Regions from separate parts of the Brevibacillus sp. SKDU10 genome, predicted to be linked through region 4. Evidence: predicted binding sites of a transcription regulator. Region 4 holds the regulator's gene; each other region holds the start of a gene.

What was found. The regulator Rex, encoded in region 4, represses fermentation and respiration genes when NADH is low (regulators of the CRP and FNR family bind a similar motif). The targets are predictions, from matches to a motif close to TTGTGAAATATTTCACAA.
Region 1: the regulator Rex is predicted to act here: its motif matches at 3,502-3,519, upstream of AYJ08_RS12130 (cytochrome ubiquinol oxidase subunit I).
Region 2: the regulator Rex is predicted to act here: its motif matches at 2,376-2,393, upstream of adhE (bifunctional acetaldehyde-CoA/alcohol dehydrogenase).
Region 3: the regulator Rex is predicted to act here: its motif matches at 2,305-2,322, upstream of AYJ08_RS00195 (flavocytochrome c).

Annotation. Positions count from the first base shown of each region.
Region 1 covers NZ_LSSO01000155.1:48,995-54,660, reverse strand. The annotation lists gene AYJ08_RS12145 (multidrug effflux MFS transporter) at 1-345, shown strand, start outside; gene AYJ08_RS12140 (heavy-metal-associated domain-containing protein) at 452-658, shown strand; gene AYJ08_RS12135 (heavy metal translocating P-type ATPase) at 839-3,271, shown strand; gene AYJ08_RS12130 (cytochrome ubiquinol oxidase subunit I) at 3,612-5,021, shown strand; gene cydB (cytochrome d ubiquinol oxidase subunit II) at 5,008-5,666, shown strand, end outside.
Region 2 covers NZ_LSSO01000138.1:8,453-14,118, reverse strand. The annotation lists gene adhE (bifunctional acetaldehyde-CoA/alcohol dehydrogenase) at 1-2,329, opposite strand, end outside; gene AYJ08_RS08550 (HesB/YadR/YfhF family protein) at 2,673-2,960, shown strand; gene AYJ08_RS08545 (3-hydroxybutyrate dehydrogenase) at 3,056-3,838, opposite strand; gene AYJ08_RS08540 (GntP family permease) at 3,909-5,291, opposite strand; gene AYJ08_RS08535 (sigma-54 interaction domain-containing protein) at 5,616-5,666, opposite strand, start outside.
Region 3 covers NZ_LSSO01000002.1:27,025-32,690, forward strand. The annotation lists gene AYJ08_RS00195 (flavocytochrome c) at 391-2,172, opposite strand; gene AYJ08_RS00200 (ribonuclease FAU-1 family protein) at 2,534-3,097, shown strand; gene yunB (sporulation protein YunB) at 3,116-3,820, opposite strand; gene AYJ08_RS00210 (Cof-type HAD-IIB family hydrolase) at 3,965-4,747, shown strand; gene nirB (nitrite reductase large subunit NirB) at 5,016-5,666, shown strand, end outside.
Region 4 covers NZ_LSSO01000172.1:34,498-40,163, forward strand. The annotation lists gene AYJ08_RS15185 (cell wall elongation regulator TseB-like domain-containing protein) at 1-296, opposite strand, end outside; gene AYJ08_RS15190 (hypothetical protein) at 315-1,025, opposite strand; gene AYJ08_RS15195 (hypothetical protein) at 1,159-1,338, shown strand; gene AYJ08_RS15200 (amidohydrolase) at 1,436-2,728, opposite strand; gene AYJ08_RS15205 (redox-sensing transcriptional repressor Rex) at 2,766-3,389, opposite strand; gene AYJ08_RS15210 (ComEC/Rec2 family competence protein) at 3,401-4,342, opposite strand; gene dinG (ATP-dependent DNA helicase DinG) at 4,422-5,666, opposite strand, start outside.

The DNA of each region.
Region 1 (5,666 bases), on a different contig from region 4:
GCATTGGGCGCCGGGAGCCTAACCGCTCTGGTGCTTATTGGTTTAGATTCGTCCATCCTGTCATTGGTATTACTAGTTGGCTGTGTTTTTATACTTTTGATGGGGATTGGGATGGCTATACCGAATTGTTTAAGCTTAGCATTGGTAAATTATCATGATACACAAGGTACAGCAGGTGCTATATTTGGACTAAGCTACTACTTTCTCGTTAGTTTTATTACGACAGGGATGAGCTATCTTCATAATGGAATGCTGTTGCCTATGCCAATGTATTTTCTTTTACTGGCTTTGGTCATGATAGTTGTCAGCTACAAGCTGATGATTCCACCGAATACGATGAAATAAAGAACAAAGAAGGACCTACAATCATGTAGGTCTTTCTTTTTTACTATTTACATAGGGTAGGGGGGTATAGTATTATGGATTTAACAATCTGATAAGGAGAGATATCATGATGACCAAAACAGTTTTGCATGTAGAAGGAATGTCTTGCAAGAGCTGTGCAGCAAAGATTGAACAAGCATGCAAGGCATTAGGCGCTAAAAAAGTTCAGGTAGATCTTGTTCAAAAGCAGGTGGAAATTGAGCATGACACTAATAGCCTAGAAGCCATCCTTTTAAAAGAACATGTGGAGAAATTGGGATATAAGGTAGTCTAAGACAGCGAAGGCAACTGAAAAAGAGCTATCGCAGTACAATGACTTTTTATTGTATGATAATAAGATTCAAGAAAAGCAAATCTATTTATTAGAAGGGCCCTTGACTTCACTGAAGGGGGCTTTTTTAAAACGATATAATATACCTATATAGGGTATTGTATAGGTAAGGGAGGTAGTAGTATGGCGGAGAACGTCGCAGCAAATAAGCAACAAAAAACCACAATGCAAATTACTGGAATGACTTGCGCCGCGTGTGCCCGACGGATCGAAAAGGGATTGCAGAAGACAGAGGGGGTACAAGATGCCACAGTTAATCTTAGCTTAGAACGGGCTTCGGTTACGTTTGACCCCAAAAAGGTAAGTGTGGTGGATCTGGAACAACGTATAGAGTCCCTTGGGTATGGTACGGTTAAGGAGAAAGCAGAGCTACTTGTTACTGGAATGACATGTGCTGCATGTGCGACTCGAATCGAAAAGGGCCTTAAAAAACTTCCTGGGGTCTTGGATGCAAGTGTTAATCTAACGATGGAACGAGCAACGGTGGTTTATCAGCCTTCCGAGACAACCACGGTTGATTTCATAAAAAAGGTAGAGAATTTAGGATATGGAGCAAGTCTGAAGCAGGATGAGCAAGCAGACGAGTCTGATCATCGAAAAAGAGAGATCGCTAGGCAAAAGCGTAAACTGATTTTCTCTGCAATCCTATCTCTCCCTTTGCTATGGACGATGGTGAAGCATTTTTCGTTTACCTCATTTATTTGGGCTCCTGAGATTTTGATGAACCCATGGATTCAATTTCTATTGGCCACTCCTGTACAGTTCATTATTGGGTGGCAATTTTACCAAGGAGCGTACAAGGCACTTCGCAATGGCTCAGCAAACATGGATGTATTAGTAGCGTTAGGAACATCAGCTGCTTATTTTTACAGCCTTTATGAAACGATTAGAAGTATGCAGGCCATGCATCATGATATCCATCTTTATTATGAAACTAGTGCTGTACTTATTACCTTAATTTTATTAGGAAAACTTTTTGAAGCATTAGCAAAGGGACGCACATCAGAAGCCATCAAAACCTTAATGGGACTTCAGGCTAAAACAGCTACGGTTATACGCAACGGCCAAGAGCTGGTCATTGCTGTGGAGGAAGTGCAGGTTAATGATCTGTTTCTCGTGAAGCCAGGTGAAAAAATACCGGTAGATGGAGAGATCGTTGAGGGAAAATCCTCGGTGGATGAATCAATGCTAACGGGAGAAAGCATCCCTGTGGAAAAAGAATCAGGCGATCAAGTGATAGGTGCTACGATTAATAAAAACGGTGTTTTACAAGTAAAGGCTACAAAGGTCGGCAAGGAAACAGCATTGGCCCAAATCATTAAAGTAGTGGAAGAAGCACAGGGGTCTAAAGCGCCGATTCAACGTGTGGCCGACAAGATTTCAGGTATATTTGTTCCGATTGTAGTATCGCTTGCCGTTTTGGCTTTTCTGATTTGGTACTTCTTCATTACACCAGGCGATTTTACTAGCGCACTAGAAATTCTAATCGCTGTTCTAGTCATTGCTTGCCCGTGTGCACTTGGTTTAGCAACCCCAACCTCAATCATGGCAGGCTCTGGTCGGGCAGCAGAAGCGGGTGTTCTATTTAAGGGTGGAGAACATTTGGAAGCGACACATCGAATTGATACAGTCCTACTTGATAAAACAGGGACGATTACAAAAGGTAAGCCTGAATTGACAGATGTGCTGACAGCAGATCACTGGGAAAAACAACAATTTCTTCAGTATATCGCTAGTGCTGAGAAAAACTCCGAGCATCCTTTAGCGGAGGCCATTGTTACGGGTGTCATTGAGCAGGGGATTGGCTTGCAAAGCCCTAGCGAATTCGAAGCCATTCCCGGGTACGGTGTGCGAGCCATTATTGAGGGGAAAGAAGTATTAGTTGGAACACGAAAGCTCATGGGGAAATTTGCGGTACAGATCGATCTAGCATTGCCTATTATGGAAAAATGGGAGCAGGAAGGTAAAACAGCGATGCTGGCTGCCATTGATCAGAGATATGCCGGAGTGATCGCGGTAGCGGATACCGTCAAACAAACCTCCAGAGAAGCGATTTCTCGCTTAAAAGAAATGGGCTTAAGCGTCTATATGGTCACAGGCGATAATGAACGAACAGCAAAAGCGATCGCGGCACAGGTTGGTGTCGAGCATGTGATTGCAGAAGTGTTGCCAGAGGGAAAAGCAGCCGAAGTAACTAAGTTACAACAAGCTGGTAAAAAAGTAGCAATGGTTGGAGATGGAATTAACGATGCTCCAGCATTAGCAACAGCAGATATAGGTATCGCTATGGGAACGGGTACAGATATAGCGATGGAAGCAGCAGATATTACATTGATGCGGGGCGATCTAAATAGCATTGCGGATGCCTTCACGATGAGCAAGAAAACGATGACAAACATCAAACAAAATTTATTTTGGGCGCTAGCCTACAATTGTTTGGGGATTCCCATTGCGGCTGCTGGGTTATTAGCTCCATGGTTAGCAGGTGCAGCGATGGCATTAAGCTCCGTATCGGTTGTGTTAAATGCTCTGCGATTGCAACGGGTAAAGCTTTAAAAAGAGAATAAATAATCGTAAAACGAAAATAAAAAAGATGACTACGTAAAACAGTGGTCATCTTTTTTATTTATCAAAAAAATAACATTTTTTCAAGAAAATTACCCTTATAAGTTGGTAGATTTAATACCGTTGTTATATAGGTAATTTTCTGAATAGTCTTTTGTTAAAATGTTACTTTTTGTCGGATAGATGAATCTTTTCAAATTAGATTGAAACTAGCTAACTAAATGTGATAAATATCACACATGGGGTATGGAACAATCTGAGAAAATAACGCAAGGATAGATAAAATACCTTTTAGTTAAAAAACTATCAAGAGAGAGGGATGAGGAAATCAATGGATTTGGATCTGGTAATGCTATCACGTACTCAGTTTGCTTCCACAACGATTTTCCACTTCATCTTCGTCCCATTGACGATTGGATTATCTTTTCTAATCGCAATAATGGAAACGATGTATGTGGTCAAAGGGGAAGAAAAATATAAGCACATGGCAAAGTTTTGGGGCAAGCTGTTCCTGATTAACTTTGGTGTGGGTGTTGTAACAGGGATTCTACAGGAGTTCCAATTTGGTATGAACTGGTCTAATTACTCAAGATTTGTCGGTGATGTTTTCGGTGCGCCCCTTGCAATTGAGGCATTATTAGCTTTCTTTTTGGAATCTACATTTATTGGTTTATGGATTTTTGGTTGGGAGCGTTTGTCTAAAAAGGTTCACTGTCTCTGTATTTGGCTGGTGGCTTTCGGTACGACAATGTCTGCTTTTTGGATACTGTTAGCCAACTCTTTTATGCAACGACCTGTAGGCTTTGAGATCAACAATGGTCGAGCGGAGATGAATGACTTTTTTGCGCTCGTTACGAATGGTCAGTTAATGGTAGAGTTCCCGCATACGATTTTTTCCGCGTTTGCGACAGGAGCTTTTCTAGTAGCTGGTGTTAGTGCTTATAAATTATTGCGTAAACAAGAGATATCATTCTTTAAATCATCATTTCAGTTATCGATTGTGGTTGCACTTCTATCTTCTATCCTTGTAGCTGTATTTGGTCACCAACAGGCTCAATATCTGGTGGCAACACAGCCTATGAAAATGGCTGCAAGTGAAGCCTTGTGGGAAAGAAGTCCGGATCCAGCTCCTTGGACTGTATTTGCTACGATTGATCCACAAAACAAGAAAAATGGAATAGAGGTTTCAATTCCATACCTGTTAAGCTATCTATCCTATAGTAAATTCTCAGGTGACCTTCCTGGAATGAATGAGTTACAAGCTGAATACGAACAAAAATATGGTCCTGGCGATTATATTCCACCTGTTCGCACGACCTTCTGGAGCTTCCGCATCATGGTAGCAGGTGGTAGTTTAATGATTCTCCTTGCAATGATTGGATTCTATCTATCATGGCGCAAAAAGCTAGAGCAGCCAAATAAATGGTTTATGCATGCAATGGTATATAGTATTTCTTTACCATTTATCGCAAATACAGCAGGGTGGGTTATGACTGAATTTGGTCGTCAGCCATGGACTGTTTTTGGATTGATGAAAACCGAAGATAGTATTTCACCGAGCGTATCTGCTGGTGAGGTGTTATTCTCCCTGATTGCTTTTAGTACGATTTATTTGGTGCTGTTCATTGTGCTCCTTTATTTGTTTACTCGTGTTATCAAGAAGGGTCCTTATGCTCTAGTGAAGGCAGAAGCAAGCACAAATGACCCGTTTAACAAGGAGGAAAGTCATGCTTTCTCTTAATGAACTCTGGTTTGTTTTAATCGCCGTTTTGTTTATTGGCTTCTTCTTTTTAGAGGGCTTTGATTTTGGAATTGGAATGTCTACTACTTTCCTAGCTAAATCAGATATGGAGCGCCGTATTTTAATCAATTCAATTGGCCCGTTCTGGGATGCGAATGAAGTATGGCTCCTGACCGCAGGGGGAGCGATGTTTGCTGCATTCCCTAACTGGTATGCAACTCTGTTTAGCGGCTTTTATTTACCGTTAGTATTTCTTCTATTAGCGTTAATTGGTCGCGGTGTTGCTTTTGAATACCGTGGTAAAGTAGATAATCCTGTATGGAGAAAAGTTTGGGATGTTGCGATTTTTATCGGTAGCTTTTTACCGCCATTCCTGCTCGGTGTAGTATTTGCTTGTCTATTAAAGGGCTTACCGATTGATGCAAACATGGAAATGAACGCTGGATTGTTTGACATGGTTAATCTGTATAGTGTGATGGGCGGAATAACCGTTGTTGTTCTTTGCCAGGTACACGGTCTTTTGTTTGCAACACTACGGACAACAGGTGATCTGCGCTTACGTGCTCGCAAGCAGGCAAAAATGCTGTTGGTTCCACTAGCACTTCTATTGGTTATCTTTGGAGGTATGACCTACTTCATGACGGA
Region 2 (5,666 bases), on a different contig from region 4:
CTATGAACTTTTCATATCGAGGGAAAGATGCGAATTTATTAGGAACAGTCGCATTAAAGCGAATAACATGTGGCATTAAAATCGCATTGGAACGACCGTGTGCAATATGGAATTCAGCTCCCAATTTGTGTGCTAAGCTGTGGTTGATACCAAGGAATGCGTTGGCAAAAGCCATACCTGCTATGCAAGATGCATTGTGGACCTTTTGACGGGCGACCTCGTCTCCACCGTCTTTATAGGCACGTGGCAAGTATTCAAAGATAAGTTGAATGGCTTTTAATGCCAGGCCATCTGTGAAATCATTTGCCATAACAGATACATACGCTTCCATCGCGTGAGTAAGAACGTCCATACCAGTATCAGCAGTGATTACCTTTGGTACAGTCATTACAAATTGCGGATCAAGGATCGCCACGTCAGGAGTCAATTCATAATCAGCAATTGGATATTTCATGTTTTTCTCACGGTCAGTAATTACCGCAAATGGTGTTACCTCAGAACCAGTACCAGAGGTCGTAGGAATCGCTACGAATTTAGCTAAGCGGCCTAGTTTAGGGAATTTATAAACACGTTTACGGATATCCAAGAATTTTTGATATAGGTTTTGGAATTCTTCATTTGGATATTCATAGAACAACCACATAGCTTTCGCTGCGTCCATCGCAGAACCGCCGCCTAATGCAATGATCACATCAGGTCGGAAATCCACCATGAGCTCGGTTCCTTTCCGTACAGTTGTTACAGATGGATCTGGCTCTACGTCGCTAAACACTTTGCAATGGACGTATTGAGAACGACTGCGCAGATTTCTCAATACCTTATCTACATAGCCCAGTTTTACCATAGCCGGGTCTGTCACGATTACAGCACGAGAGATATCAGGCATATCTTGCAGATATTGAATAGAATTTTTCTCAAAGTAAATTTTCTCTGGAATCTTAAACCATTGCATGTTCACGCGTCGTTTCGCCACCTTTTTGACGTTGATCATATGCACAGCACTAACGTTGGTAGATACAGAGTTTCGACCATAAGAACCACAACCAAGCGTTAGGGATGGGATGAATTCATTGTAAATATCCCCGATTGCACCTTGAGAAGATGGAGCATTCACTACGATACGGCAAGCTTTCATTCTCATTCCGAATGCTTCCATGAGATCATCGTCTTCTGTATGGATAACCGCTGTATGTCCCAAGCCGCCGAATTCAAGCATTTCTTCGGCACGGCGGAAGCCTTCATCCGCGTTTTTCACTTTATAGCATGCAAGAACAGGACTTAATTTTTCACGAGATAATGGATGGTCAGGGCCTACACCTGTTAATTCTGCTACTAAAATTTTCGTTTCCGGATCTACATGTATACCGGCCATTTCTGCAATAACTGCCGCTGGTTTTCCCACGATATCCGCATTAACGGCGCATGTATTTTCATTTATGACCAATTTCTCCACTTTGGCCTTTTCATCAGCTGTCAAAAAGTGACAATTATTAGAGATCATAAGTTGTTTAACTCGTTCATAGATTGGTGCATCAACAATCACGGCTTGTTCAGAAGCACAAATCATACCATTGTCAAATGTTTTGGATAAAATCAAATCATTTACCGCACGCTCGATTACCGCAGTCCGCTCAATATAGCAAGGTACGTTACCAGGACCTACACCAAGTGCCGGCTTCCCTGTACTGTAAGCTGATTTCACCATACCGGCTCCACCTGTTGCTAATACAAGAGCTGTGCCTGGATGATTCATCAATTGTTTGGTTGCTTCTAGGGAAGGCTGATCGATCCACTGAATGCAATTCTTTGGAGCACCAGCTTTCATTGCTGCTTCATATAATGTACGCGCCGCTTCTGCACTAGACTTCTGTGCAGATGGATGGAAGGCGAAGATAATTGGGTTTCTTGTTTTAATAGAAATGATTGCTTTGAACATGGTGGTAGAGGTCGGGTTTGTTACTGGTGTAACCCCTGCTACTACACCAATCGGTTCAGCTATTTCGATGATGCCATTCTGTTCATCTTCACGGATAAGACCAACTGTTTTATCCTTTTTAATACTGTTATAAATATATTCTGTAGAGAAAATGTTTTTGATCATCTTATCTTCAAAAACACCGCGTCCTGTTTCCTCATGAGCCAATTTTGCCAAATATACGTGCTTATCTAACCCGGCTAACGCCATTGCTTTTACAATGCTGTCTATTTGCTCCTGATCGTAATTAGCAAAGTCCTTTAACGCTTGGTTACCATTCTCGACCAAGGTATCAATCATTGTTTTTACTGCCTCTTCTTTTGCTTGCTCCTGCACTTTTACTTCATTGCTCATGGTTTCTTCCTCCTTATTAAATAAGAAAGCATTGTATCCACAGATTTAGTGAAATTTTTCACATTCTAGTTTACAAGGAACTTTTTTAGTGCAACAAAGCAACTCCTTATAAACCACCTTGGGGCTATCTTTTTCTATTCAGCTCCTCGGTACACTCTTATCTTACTCGATAACCACGTAGATGTATGTGATGTTTCTCACACGGTTGTGTATTTTTTTAACTAACTTTTTTAGACTTTACACTTATCTCCTATCATGTTTCAATAAAAATCTGGTATGCTACATAAAAGGATACTTCTGTATCGACCAATCTCCAGATGACATGATGAAGGAGTGGCTCTCAATGTCCATTACCATTACACCACAGGCACTTGCTTGGTTCAAAAAAGACTGGGGCTTCAAATCAGGCGATTTCATTCGCTTTTTCGTCCGATACGGCGGAGGCACCAGCCTACATAAAAGCTATTCCATGGGGATTTCTAAAACCGAACCGAATGAGATCGCACTCTCCAGTACGGTTGAAGGCATTACCTTCTTTTTTGAACAAGATGATATGTGGTTTATTGAAGATAAAAGCATGACCGTTGATTTTAATGAAGCATTAGAAGAAATTACATTTTCTTTCCAATAAGAAAATAGATAGAAAGGCAGGTAATAGCCAAAGGACTTCTCTACTCCTTTTCTGTTACCTGCTTTTTCTCATTACAGTTGCTCATAACGGTTCTTTTATTGAGCCGTATACCCGCCATCAATAGCGGCGGCAATGCCTGTAACTCCCTTTAATCTATCGCTTACCAGCATAGAGGCATAGTCTGCAATCTCCTCTACGGACAACAATCTCTTCTGAGGAACGAAAGGGTAAATGACTTCCTCCAATACTTTTTCTAAAGGTACATTACGAGTAATAGCCAAATCCTTCAGTTGATTTTGTACCAAAGGAGTGTCAACATAGCCGGGACACAAGGCATTTACTGTAATCCCATGTACTGCTCCCTCTAATGCGGCTACTTTCGTCAATCCAATTACTCCATGCTTGGCACTGTTGTAGGCCGCTTTTCCAGCAAATCCGATAAGCCCATTTATGGATGACATATTTAAAATCCGACCGTATCCCTGGTGCTTCATAATAGGGAAAGCATGCTTAATGCCTAGAAAAGGCCCCACTAGCATGACCTTTAGCAGTAGCTCAAAACGCTCTGTCGGAAATTCCTCAATTGGGGACACATGCTGTAGACCAGCATTATTGATTAAAATCTCCAATCTGCCATACTCTTCGACAACTCGTTGGACGCTGGCTGCAACCTGCTCCTCATTTGAAACATCACAGGGTAAGCCGATCACCTTATATCCATGCTGACGTAGTCTCTCTGCCGACGAAGCAACAGCTCCTGCATTCAGATCAGCGATGGCAATAATCGCTCCTTCCTTAGCAAAATGCCGGGCCATCTCATAGCCAATACCGCTCGCAGCCCCAGTAATGAATGCTACTCTTTGATCTAGTAACCCCATACGACATTTCTCCTCTTCCTTATCATCATGGCAACAGCCTTTATTTCTTCCCTTTTCCGCCCTCATCTCATTAGAAAATGGAAACCACGAAAGCCAATATGAAAACCGTTACTGTTTTCAATACAGTAATAACAAAAATATCCTTGTAGGACTGACGATGCGTAAGCCCCGTGATAGCCAATAATGTAATGACAGCACCATTATGAGGCAGCGTATCCATCCCCCCTGAGGCCATGGAAGCAATCCGATGTAGAAGTTCTGGAGAAATATTAGCGGCATTTGCTAGCTCTACATACTGTTTGCCCATTACCTCCAAGGCAATCGACAAACCACCAGAGGCGGAACCAGTCATTCCAGACAGTACATTTACCGCTAAAGCCTCAGAAACCAATGGATGATCACTTGCGCCCAAAATCCAACCCTGAATGCTTTTAAAACCTGGCAATGTCTTTACCACGTTCCCAAAGCCCACCTCAGAGGCCGTATTAAAGATGGCAAGCAAAGCCCCCATGGCTGCTGTCGTAAGACCTGCCGCTAGCTTGCTATGCACCATTTTTACATTGATAGCTAAAGCTGAAATAACCCCTACTAACAACGCAATGATCAAAGCCCATGAAGAAGCTACCGTCTTCACATTCTCAATCTTAAATTTTTCGTTAAGCATAGCTGGATCATACCAGCTATCGACCGCAATGAATCCTCTGCTTAACAAAAAATTAGTGAGAAGCACCAGCAACAAAGGCAAGATAGCCAAGGCAATAGGAGGATATTTTTCAGTTTCTTTTGCTTCTGGCTCATTCTTATGATTGTCACCATATCCCTCTCCCGCTATAGCCGCCTGTTTGCGACGTTTTTCCAACCACAGCATCCCGCCCAGAAAAATCAGGAAGGCTCCCACAATTCCTACTAGCGGGGCCGCATAGGCATCTGTCCCAAAGTAATTGGTTGGGATAATGTTTTGAATCTGTGGTGTACCGGGTAACGCATCCATGGTAAATGTAAACGCTCCCAAAGCAATCGTCCCTGGAATCAAGCGTTTCGGGATATTCGCTTCCCGGAAAAGAGCTGCTGCAAAGGGATAGACCGCAAAAGCTACAACGAACAAGGAAACGCCACCATAGGTAAGGATTGCACAGGCTAATACAATGGATAACACTGCACGCTTTGCTCCTAATCCTTTGACAATTGTCTGTGCGATAGAACCAGCCGCTCCGTTCAATTCCATCACCTTACCGAAAATCGCTCCCAATAAAAAGACGGGGAAAAATGCCTTAATATAATTAGCTGCATTGCTCATGAATGTCTCTGTATAGCTTGGCAATAGTGCTAAGCCAGATAAAACGACAGCCAACAGAGTAAAAATGGGGGCAAATACGATAACGGGATAGCCTCGATATGCAACAAACATTAGTAGACTCAAAGATACAAGGATCGCTACGATCTCTAAAAGCATAAATACTTCCCCTCTCTCATGCGACAAAATGGTGTCTGTCGTTTACAAGGAAGCATAATTCATGCCATTCATTCAGCAATACGTGTTCTTTACTATCATTCCAGCAACTCTCACAGATACGAACAGCCTTTTTAGCGTCCCATGCTTTTACCAACTGAACGCTTTCACATACCGCTCTTGAATTAAAGTCCAAATTTTCGGAAATAAATTTGCGAGTTCTTTGCTTCCTACAAATATATAAGCTCGTCTCTATAAGAAACATAAGCCTTATCTTTGTACATGTAAAAAAGTCCAAGATTCTGGACACCTTCCAAAATATCGGACTTACTGCTTCACTTGTTGCATTTGCCTGTCAATTAGCCTCTCCCACTTATG
Region 3 (5,666 bases), on a different contig from region 4:
TTGTAAAAAAATCAGAATATAATGTCAATGAAAATCGTTATCAATTATATGCGGATAAACTTTTTTCTATGAGGATAGCTGACTTCATAGATTGGATCTTGATTTATACATAGTAGTTTGCATTATTGTGTGTATGGGAGGTGAGTATGATGATTTTCACTCGCAAGGTAGCAAGTCAGGCAGATGATGGATTTTTATTTCAGGTATCAAGAGATTGACCATTCAGGTATCTATGTGCAAATGGAGTGGAAAACTTCACAGAAATCAAGCATACAAGAAAAAAGCTAATCCTGTAGAAGAGATTCTCCTCAGGCTCATAAGGCATAAAAAAGCTACCGAAAATTCTCCGGTAGCTCGTTGTTTCTCATGTTATTCGCTAATCGATCTGCATTATTTTTGTGCAGCCGCATTCTGTCCGGCAATGCGACCAAATACGAAAATGTCAGCGATTGCATTACCACCTAGACGATTTTTCCCGTGGATCACGCCGGTTACTTCTCCTGCTGCGTAAAGGCCAGCAATTGCTTTTCCATTGGTATCCAGTACGTGAGTCTCAGGGTCAATGACTAATCCACCCATGGTATGGTGCACGGAAGGAACCGCTTTTTCAATATACCAAGGGCCTTGTGTCATTTCGATTAATTTTCCACGATGATGAAAATCTAGATCTTTACCATTCTTAGCAAATCCATTGACACGGTCAATTGTTTTTTGAAGCTCTGCTATTGGGATGTTAAAATGCTTTGCTGCCTCTTCCAACGTATCAGCTTTCACTAATAAGCCTTCTTTTACAAGCATGTCATATTCATCTTTATGCACGTCTACTGTTTTACCAATATCACCTACAGCTTGATTCCAGACTTGATAGGCATATTTACCCTCCTGAGCAAGAATCGCTTGCGAAATCACATCGCGGCGCTCTAATTCCTCTACAAAGCGTTTACCACTTTGGTTCACTAAAAGAGCTCCATCAAAACGCGTATCCGCTACCAGAGAAATAACACCTGTCTTCGGATTACAGATTGGGTATGTTTGAATACTCTCCATATTTGTGATGGCTGCCCCGATTTTTTCGCTCATCACGATACCGTCGCCAGTTGTACCAGGAGTATCTGTAGACATGTAGCTTTCATCTAAAGTTGGGTTGTATTTCTTACGCATTTCTACATTGGAACCGAATCCACCAGTCGCAACAATAACACCCTTGTTTGCGTTAAAGGTAATTTCTTGACCAGCAGCAGTTTTTGCTTTAACGCCAACGACACGACCTTCGCTATTTTTCAATAACTCTTCCGCTTTTGTTTCCGTTTTTACAGGAATTTGCAGCTGATCCGCTTTTGCTTTTAGTTTTTTGACTACTTCTGCACCAGTGTGACCTTTAGGGATGAGGGCACGAGGCACAGAGTGACCGCCGAATTGGAATAAATGATCTGGTAAAAACTCTACCTTTATTTCATCCCTCAGCCATTCTGCTGCGTTTGTTGCATTATCTGTCAACACACGCACCATAGCAGGATTCCCCACGTTATCCCCGCCTTTTAAGGTGTCTTGGTAGTGGGATTCCTTGCTATCTTTTATGCCTTTTTTTGCTTGTACCCAGTTGTTAGCAGCATTCATTTCTGCGCCGGAAATCAATGTATTACCACCGATGGATGGCATTTTTTCCAGCAGGACTACAGAGGCCCCTGCCTTTTTCGCCTCCATAGCAGCCGCGAAGCCTGCACCACCTGCGCCAATGACTACTACATCGTAATTTTGAACAGCCTCCTCTTTGACTGTTGCCAATGTATCTGCACCTTTAGCAGTTAAGGTTAGTCCGGCTTTACTGACGGCATCCTTCACAGCATTGATATAGCCTTGGCTTGTAAGAGTAGAACCACTTATTGCATCTACCTCTGTGCTATTTTTGGCAATGATTTGGTCTCGCAATTTCTTGTATACGGGCTCGGATAATACTTCATTTTCTTTTTGTTCGAGAACTTTAATATCTGAAAGCTCGTTGTTTGTTACTGTTACCTCAACCTTGATTGGGCCATGTTTACCATCAGCTTGACCGATCGCTTTCACAGAATCACCTTTTGCTGGGGTGGTGCCTTGACCGCTACATCCAGCCATGGCTACTATGATTGCCATACTTAAGAAAAGCAGAAAAATCCTTGATAAACCCTTCAAGACGATAACCTCCTTGGATATATGTATAGTAATGAGAAGGGAGAGTAGGAAAAAATCTAAAGCAGAAATGCATGATTGCAACCATACTCGTGGTCGGTTCACCATGATTGTAATAACCATTCATAAAAGCTTAAGTGAAAAAAATCACAATTTACGGATAGTGCCATCCCGTACATGTACGATGTAATTCTAAAGCGCTTTCATACCAGGTGTTTTAAGCGATTGTGTTTAATCTGTGAAGTTATGCTGACGAGATTTTAGGATGAAGAATTGTACCATAAGTCTTAAAATTCCAACTAAGCTTCCATCTGTTACAATGAGAAGAGACGATGATGCTACAGGTGATAAAGGAGACGTATTCATGAAACGGAAATATGCAGATGTGACAGGGTGGACAACAGTGATAGACAAGCATTTTATACCATTGGCCCAACGTGGAGAGTACTTTGACGGCAGCATTACTGGTCTCGTTCTCACAAAAATGGAGGAACCATACTGGGTAACGTGTAACGGACAAGACATTTGTATCGCTGATGATGGATACGTCTGGATACAATGCTTTCCTGCGGGGCGGCATTATGTCATGACTGCGATGATAGATGAGACAGGTAAGGTAGTCTACTTCTATTTTGATATTGTTCTTAGGCATGCTATAGGGGAAAATGGTGTTCCTTGGTATGATGATCTGTATCTAGATTTAGCAATGATGCCTTCTGGGAGTACTGAAGTTTTGGATGAGGATGAACTGGAGGAAGCGTTCCAAAACAACACGATTAGTGAGTGGGAGCGTGATTTGGCCGTAATGGAAATGGAACGGCTGGTCACAGAGGTAGCAAATGATACATGTATCTTACCAAAGCTGGTGCTAGCTCATGCTACAAAATGGCGAGATATCGTCCTGCAAGGAAAAGAATCCTCCCAATAAAGGAGGATTCCTTCTGTATTATTTAGCAGGTGGCTCGACCTTCATTCTAGGAACCTCTGGCTTGCCTAGCGGATTGTTGTACAGATAGTCTGGCACTTCTCCCACGACAAGAGAGTTGGTAATGGGAATGGAGGTTGTGACAATGGTTTGATCAGTTGCAAAAGGTATGATCACTTGCAAACGAACTTCTACTTGCAGATAGATTGTTACCATAACCATATTAATCCCAGCTTCGGATAGCTTAGGATCAAGCCATGTTTTTGCAGAACCAACAGGGCTAAAGGTGATCGGTAATTTAGGCCCCGTATCGGACAAGAAGGAGCTGCCTGAGGCTAATCCAAGAGGTACGCGAGCTTCAACTTTTTCACTTTCAAACTCTTTTAGTTTGTTTTTAATGCGTTGATTGGCTTCCCCCATGATTTTTGAATATCCTTGAAAATTAAAATTGATAGCGCGTATTTTATTATCGCTATCCTTTTCAATGTCTAGAACTTCGGCCGTATTCATATCAATTTGAGCGATCTTTTTGGTCACCGCGTCTGCGATGGCCTCTTTGGCAATTTGCTCAGATTTCTGTTTGGCGATCACTAATAAAGTAGGTTTAATTTTTTGCTCTAGGAAGACGATACTCTGGATGATGATTGCAAGAAAGACAATGAAGGTAATAAAAAAAATTTTCTTTTTTGACGTCCGAATGCGCCGGCGTCTCATGCGAATAGCCATCTAGATCACCCCATCTGTAGACTATATGTTACAAATAGGGAGAAACATGACAGCTTGCCTTGGGTTCATGCAAAGAACTTCATTTATGAAGTGGGAATATTTCGTTTATAATGAACAGTAAGTCAGAAAAAAGGAGAGAAGCGCATGCCCTATAAGGTTATCTTTTTTGATATGGATGGCACGTTGTTAAATGAGCAAAAGCAGATTCCAGAGGATACTCGAAAATCACTCTGTCAGCTTCAGGATAACGGGATTCATACGGTTATTGCTACTGGGCGCTCACCGTTTCATGTTCGTGAGTTCGCAGAAGATTTAGGAATTGAGACACTGGTGTGCTTTAATGGTGCTTATGTAGAGCACAAAGGGGAAGTGGTCTATTCTACTCCTATTGATGTTAATAGTATTGAGAAACTATACCAGCTTGTGATGGCACGTAATCATGCACTTGTGTATTTGAGTGACGACTCCTTTTATGCGACACATGAGGGAAATGAGATGGTGAATCGTGCCGTTTCTTCTATTCTATTTGACCCACCCGGCATGAATGCAGAGGTATTCCGTAACAAGCCGATTTACCAATGCTGGCTTCATTGTGCTGAAGGGGAAGAAGGGGTCTACGAGCAAGACGATGCGCTTCAAAACGTGCGTTTTTTCCGTTGGCATGATGTGTCCTTGGATGTGATGCCAAAGGATGGCTCTAAAGCAAAAGGCATTGAAGCCTTGCTACAGTACCTTACAGTAGATCGATCAGAAGCGATAGCCTTTGGTGATGGCAAGAATGACATTGAGATGATTCAATTTGTAGGAATGGGAGTAGCGATGGGGAATGCGCATCCTGACGTATTTCCACACGCAAACTACATGACGAAGCACGTAGATGAGGGCGGTATTAGCCATGCTTTAAAGGAATTGAACATCTTGTTATAGAGGAAAGCCGACCGTCTTCATCTGGGACGATCGGCTTTATTTCATTAGCTAGATAAATTGTCATTTTACCTGTGATTTACCACACATCTGCTGGTCTTTTTCTATACTATACTCGGTCTGTACACAGATAAAAAAAGCAGTAAAATCCTTGGTATATCAGTGCTTTACATGAAGTAAAAATAGATTATGCAACGAATGTAGAATCACGTAGAGTTATTTTTGTGCATTATTTCACAAACAAATATAGAAGATTTTGGGAGGATTGTCTATGAAGAAGCAACGTCTCGTATTAATTGGAAATGGTATGGCTGGCGTCAATGTTATTGAACAAATCTTAAAGCACAACAAAGAGATGCATCATATCACAATCATAGGAAACGAACCGCATCCTAACTACAATCGCATTATGCTTTCGTATGTGCTGGAAGGCAGTAAAACGATTGATGACATCGTGTTAAATGACTATAGCTGGTATAAAGATAATCAGATTGATCTACAAACAGGTACAGCGGTGACCCGTATTGATACCGAAGCGAAAAAGGTGTATACGGATAACGGATCGGTATTTTCTTACGATCAAGCCATTATCGCTACTGGCTCTCAACCATTTGTTTTACCTATACCTGGTGCGGATAAACAAGGAGTAATTGGCTTTAGAGACATTCAGGATTGCAATCAGATGATGGAAGCTGCTAAGACCTGTAAAAAAGCTGCCGTAATTGGTGGCGGTCTGTTGGGCTTGGAAGCAGCTAAGGGCTTGGTTCATTTGGGGATGGAAGCAACGGTCGTGCATTTAGGCGATGTTTTGATGGAACGGCAACTGGATGATATAGCAGCAAACATGCTAAAAGAAGAACTAGAGCGTCAGGGAATCCGATTTGCAATGGAAAAACAAACTGTAGAGCTACTTGGGGACGAG
Region 4 (5,666 bases):
ACTTTCGTGCGTGGAAAAGCTTTTTCCAGTAAGTCAAATGTGACGTGTTCTTTGCTAAACCAAGCCACCACTGGGGTTCCTACCTTGTTTTTTCCTGTAACTACTATATAGGCTTCCCGTCCTCGATATTCTTCTATCGTATCGATCTCAGCAATGTTTGTTTTTTCTGCTACTAATGCTCTGGCCTCTGCTTCTAAGGTGTAACGCTCAGACAATAAGCTGGAAAGTAGCTGATACAGGGATACGCCTAGCACAACAAGCGCACATGCTGAAATGATCAAGATGCGTTTCCACACAATGATTCTCCTACTTCCCTAAAAATTAAAAATTAGTTGATCTGATCTATCGCCCTTCTGGTTCTTCAACTGAAGCAAGACGACCATACGCTTCAATTGTTTTCTTTCATCATCATACCACAAGTGATAGTCAATTGTAGTTGATTGCTGCAATTGTACAAGTTCATTTTCTACAGGAAAAGATGGTCCCAACCATTCTCGTAAAAGGTCTTTGACTTTTTCTGGCTGTAGGCTAACGCTATACCCTCGCAAACCTGCTTCATCTCTTGAAACGAGTGCGACAGGCTGTAGCTGTGAAATTTGATCTTTCAAGAGTGAGGCATGCTCAGATGGTGTAAACAAGGCATAGGGCAGTACGTTCAAATCCCGTTGTTCATTATCTATGACGAGCGAAGCACCTCGATTGTTACGTTCAATTTTCACTTTTTTTCCCTGTAATGCCCCAGTTAGTTGAAAGTGATTGCCTCGATAGCTCCCTGTAAAAGGTTGATTCTGTATCTTGACTCCAAATGGAGTTGCTTTCTCTGCAAAAAGCTGGTCAATCAATTGTTTTAGATTGGTGTTATTTTGATTTTGATCCGCATTCCAGCTACTTTTATCATTCAGCTCATTCGTCCTGTCTTGTGCTACAGATAGCTTGTCTGTTGCTTGCCCCAGCAATACACCCAAACCAAATAAGCAAGCTACTATTGGCACCAACAGCCAAAGATACCGTTGCTTCACGTACATGGGTAACCCCTCCCTTACGTATCTCCTAACAATTATGAGATACAAGAAGGTTTTAGAACCACGTGGAAAACTTACTAATTATAGAGTCATGAGAAGTAGCCATACTATCAGTACACCACAAGGAGGTGAGCGTGTGAATCAAACCGACAGGAGCCTTGTCCTACCTAAACAGGGTTGGGAACAACACGATTTGTACGAATCCTGGGTAGGTCTGTCCTCACCGCTGCGTACCTTGCCACCTACCGCTACGCTCTCTGTTCGTCACTCCTCACTTACAGATTTATGGCAAACAGAGATGCAACGGACGGATTAAATTTTTTCTCTGCCTACACACCTACACTACACTGTCTCCTGCCGTATCAACCACTTGGCAGGAGCCTTTGTCATATGGATAGGCGACTTTTATGAGCTTATTGCTTTAATAATGCAAACACACGGTTCACTTCAGCGATTGCTTTTTGTTCATCCATTGTGATTAACTCTTTATCTTTCATTAAGAAATGCCCATCAACAATTGTATCTGTTACATCATAGCCATTTGCTGCATAAACGACATGGGAAATCGGATCATTTGCCGGTTGGAAATGTGCTTGGGCAGCATTTAGCATAATCATATCTGCTTTTTTCCCTACTTCTAAGGACCCTAAGCTGTCTTTTTGGAACACAGCATCTGCCGCATAACGTGTAGCCATGCGAAGCGCTTCTTCTGCCGGAACCACTTCTGGGTCATAGGAAACACCCTTATGCAGGATAGCTGCTAATTTTAGCTCTTCAAATAGATTCAAGTTGTTGTTACTTGCTGAGCTGTCAGTTGCCAAACTTACACAAACACCTTTCGCAAGCATCTCAGGTACTCTTGCTACACCACTTGCCAATTTTAAGTTACTAATTGGATTATGAGCTACTTTAACATCATATTTAGCTAATGTATCAATTTCTTCATCCGTTAAATGCACAGCATGGGCAACTAGTGTAGGGTGATTAAATACACCTAGATTTTCTAAGTGAGCAACAGGGCGTACACCGTAATCCTGAACGTTTTGTTCCACTTCTGCTTTTGATTCAGACATATGGATATGTAATGGTATGTTTAACTCGATTGCCTTCTCAAGGATTTGCTGGATGTACTCAGGAGAGCACGTATAAGGTGCATGCGGCGACATCATTGTATGGATACGACCGTTGGCTGCACCGTTCCAACGTGATGCGAAAGATGCCGCTTCTTGCAATTTCTGCTGGCGTTCTTCTTCGGAGCAGAAACCAATTACCCCACGGCATAGTACACCGCGCATCCCGGATGCTTCCACTTCCTGTGCTACTGTATCCATATGATCATACATATCTACAAAGGTAGTTGTACCGGTACGAATCATCTCGATAATGGAAATAGCTGTACCCCATTTCACATGCTCCGCTGTAAATTGACCTTCCATTGGCCACATTTTTTCTTCCAGCCATTGTTTTAAAGGTAGGTCATCCGCAAAGCCGCGCAGTAGAGACATGCCTACGTGACCATGTGTATTAATTAATCCTGGCATAAGATATTTATTAGTTCCATCAATGATTTCGTCATATGCTGATAAATCCTCAGGCGTTTTACCTACATATGTAATTTTTCCCCCATCAAAGCCAACCGCTCCATTATGAATAACCTCATTTTGTTCGTTAACAGTGATTACGGTTGCGTTGGTAATGATTTTCATCAACGTAGACACTCTCCCTTTATCTGTTAGTTATTACTTAGTTTAAATAATACGCTAAGCTTTGCAAGCTGGAAGTCAAATCGTTATGATCAATTTTTACTTCTTTTTCGGTGCGAATGGTTGTTGGGGCAAAATTGAGGATCGCTTCTATTCCAGCTTCGATCAGTTTATTTGCCACTTCCTGTGCGGCGGAGGCTGGCGTTGTAATTATCGCCATCCGAATTTGCTTTTCCTTGATGATATCTTCCATTTTATCAATCGATTCAATGACCAATCCACCTAAATCCTTACCTATTTTTTGCGGGTCGGCATCAAAAATGGAAACAATTTTCATGTTATCTTTTAAATACACATTGTAATTGGAAATCGCTTGACCTAGATTACCGGCCCCCACCAACGCTACATGGATCACTTGGTCCAATTTCAAGATATGACGAATCTTTTCAATCAAGTAATCTACGTCATAGCCAATGCCTTTTTTACCAAAGTCACCAAATGCAGACAGGTCCTTTCGAATTTGGGCTGGATTAATATCCATTGTTTTGCCCATCTGTTGGGAAGACACCGTTTTTACCTGTAGTTCCTGTAGATTTGTTAAATATCGCAAATAGATCGGCAGACGGCGAACGACCGCTTCAGAAATTTTTGGTACTTTCCCCATAAATTGCACTCCTAACTTCGTTGTCTATCACGTGTAGAGGTCTTGACTGCCTTTAAAACCTTGTAATCTTGTCCGTTAGAGAGAATGGTAATTGACCCATCCCGGCTAGTCACATACGTATCTGCCCATGATTCCTCCAAACGCTCCACCACCTCACGCATGGAGTCTTTCCATTGCTCACGCACAATACCGGTCTGCACAACAGCAATCTGGGGATCAACCTTAGTTAAGAAGGATTGAATAGAAGCCTGATTGCTACCTTGTGCCCCAACCTTTAAGATTTCAGCCGGCAGTAAAGAAGGGTATTTCGCAAGCAAACGCTCCTCTGCTTTTTCATTGATGGCACTGGTGAACAAAAATTGGAGCTCTCCTTGGGTCAGACAAAACACAAGCGAATTATCCTGCGGTGATAAAAACAGGTTCTCGCTAGGATGTAAAAATGTGATCACCACATCTTTCCCATCCAGTAATTGATCCTTTTCCTTTACATACACAACTTGCTTTTCCCTAGATATATGGATATTACTGTGAATTGCGAAGGCTGTCAATTTCGGCATGTAAATCTTATCAAATTGAATTTTCTCCGCAAGCTTATCATAGCCACCGATATGAGTAGGTAAATCGTTTGTCAATAACAGGTAATCTACTTTTGTAACATGGCGCTCAAGTAGCAAGGAAACCAATTTTTCCGTATCTTTTTCGCTCCCTGTATCAATTAGCATCGTTTTACCAGAAGGGAAGCGAATGAGCGTACTTTCTCCTTCTGGTAAAGAGAAAAAAGTAGTGGTAAGCCCAACAAAATCTTCCTCCTGTTCAACAGCATCGGGGTCCTCAATATGCTGTAGCTGATGTGCTATCGCAATGGACCGGCTTGCTTCAACGGTTTGGGATAATGCAAAGATCATCATGCCTATACAAATAACTAGAAATAGGTTATGTCGCTTTGTAGTCATGGATCTGCTTCCCTCCTACCTTATGGCTTGGGTAAAATTCATACAATCATTTTAGATTTATTTTTCCTAGGAAATGATTTTATCGTAAAAAAGGAGCTATTCGCTCACGTAATGTAGTCCATGGACCAGTCTCTACCTGATAAGGCGGCAAAGATTGCAAAAACATACGACCATATTTAGATTCAATTATGCGTGTATCAAATACAATTACAACACCGCTGTCTGTCTGTTGACGTATTAATCGGCCCACTCCCTGCTTAAAACGAATAACTGCATGGGGCAAGGAAAGCGTCATAAAAGGATTCTTTTTCTCGGCCTTCAACCGCTCCGAACGTCCTTCCAATAGTGGGTGGTTGGGCGGTTGAAACGGGAGACGAACAATGATCAGACAGCTTAGTACATTTCCAGGTATATCTACACCCTCCCAGAAGCTATTCGTTCCCAGAAGCACTGTTTTTGTCCCGGTTTGAAAGCGACGTACCAACTTGCTTCTATTACTTGAATCTACTCCATGGCCTAATAGTTCAAACTCTTCACCTTCTAGTAAGTTCTTCATTCCTTCATAAACGGTTCTAAGCATGCTATATGAGGTAAATAAAATCATTGTCCGCCCCTCACTTGCTCGAACAGCATCAACGCAGCCAGCAATAACGGCTTCAACAAACCGCTGTTCACCTTCCTTGTTTACAGAAGGGAAATCAGAGGGAATCAGGATGAGTCCTTGCTTCGCATAGTCAAAGGGCGATGGGAGTGAGAGTGTTTCGACTCGTTCTTCAGGCAGATTAGCAAAACCCATTCGCTCCATAAAGTAAGTAAACCGATTCTTCACTGTTAGTGTCGCTGAGGTCATAATAATACTGCGTTTTGGCTCCAGTAAAGTAGTACGCAAGGTATCAGCTATATCCAGTGGCGTTTTAAAGAAAAAGAGTTGTTTGCGGGACGTTCTTGTTTCTATTTCCATCCAGCTTACATACTCATCCTGCTCTTCTACTAACAAAAAATGAAGCTTTACAGCCACTTGACTGATTTCTTCTACTAAACCAGCTGCATCCGTTTGCAAACGCTGTAAGGAGTACGGAGCTTCTCCTTTAGAGGATGGCAGTATACGTAACAGTTGTTCAATTTCCTTGGCTACATTCCCTATCTTTTGTAAAATGAGATTGCTGGATTTTCCAAGCTTCTTATATTTTTTCTTAAAGTCTTCTGTTTTATATCGAAGTGTAGCTCTTTGAGATTCCCCTGTATCCATACCCCGTTCAGAACCCCAATGATAAAAGAGTTGTAGCCAGTTGGTAACAGCCTCTTTTAGCATTTGCTGCTCAAT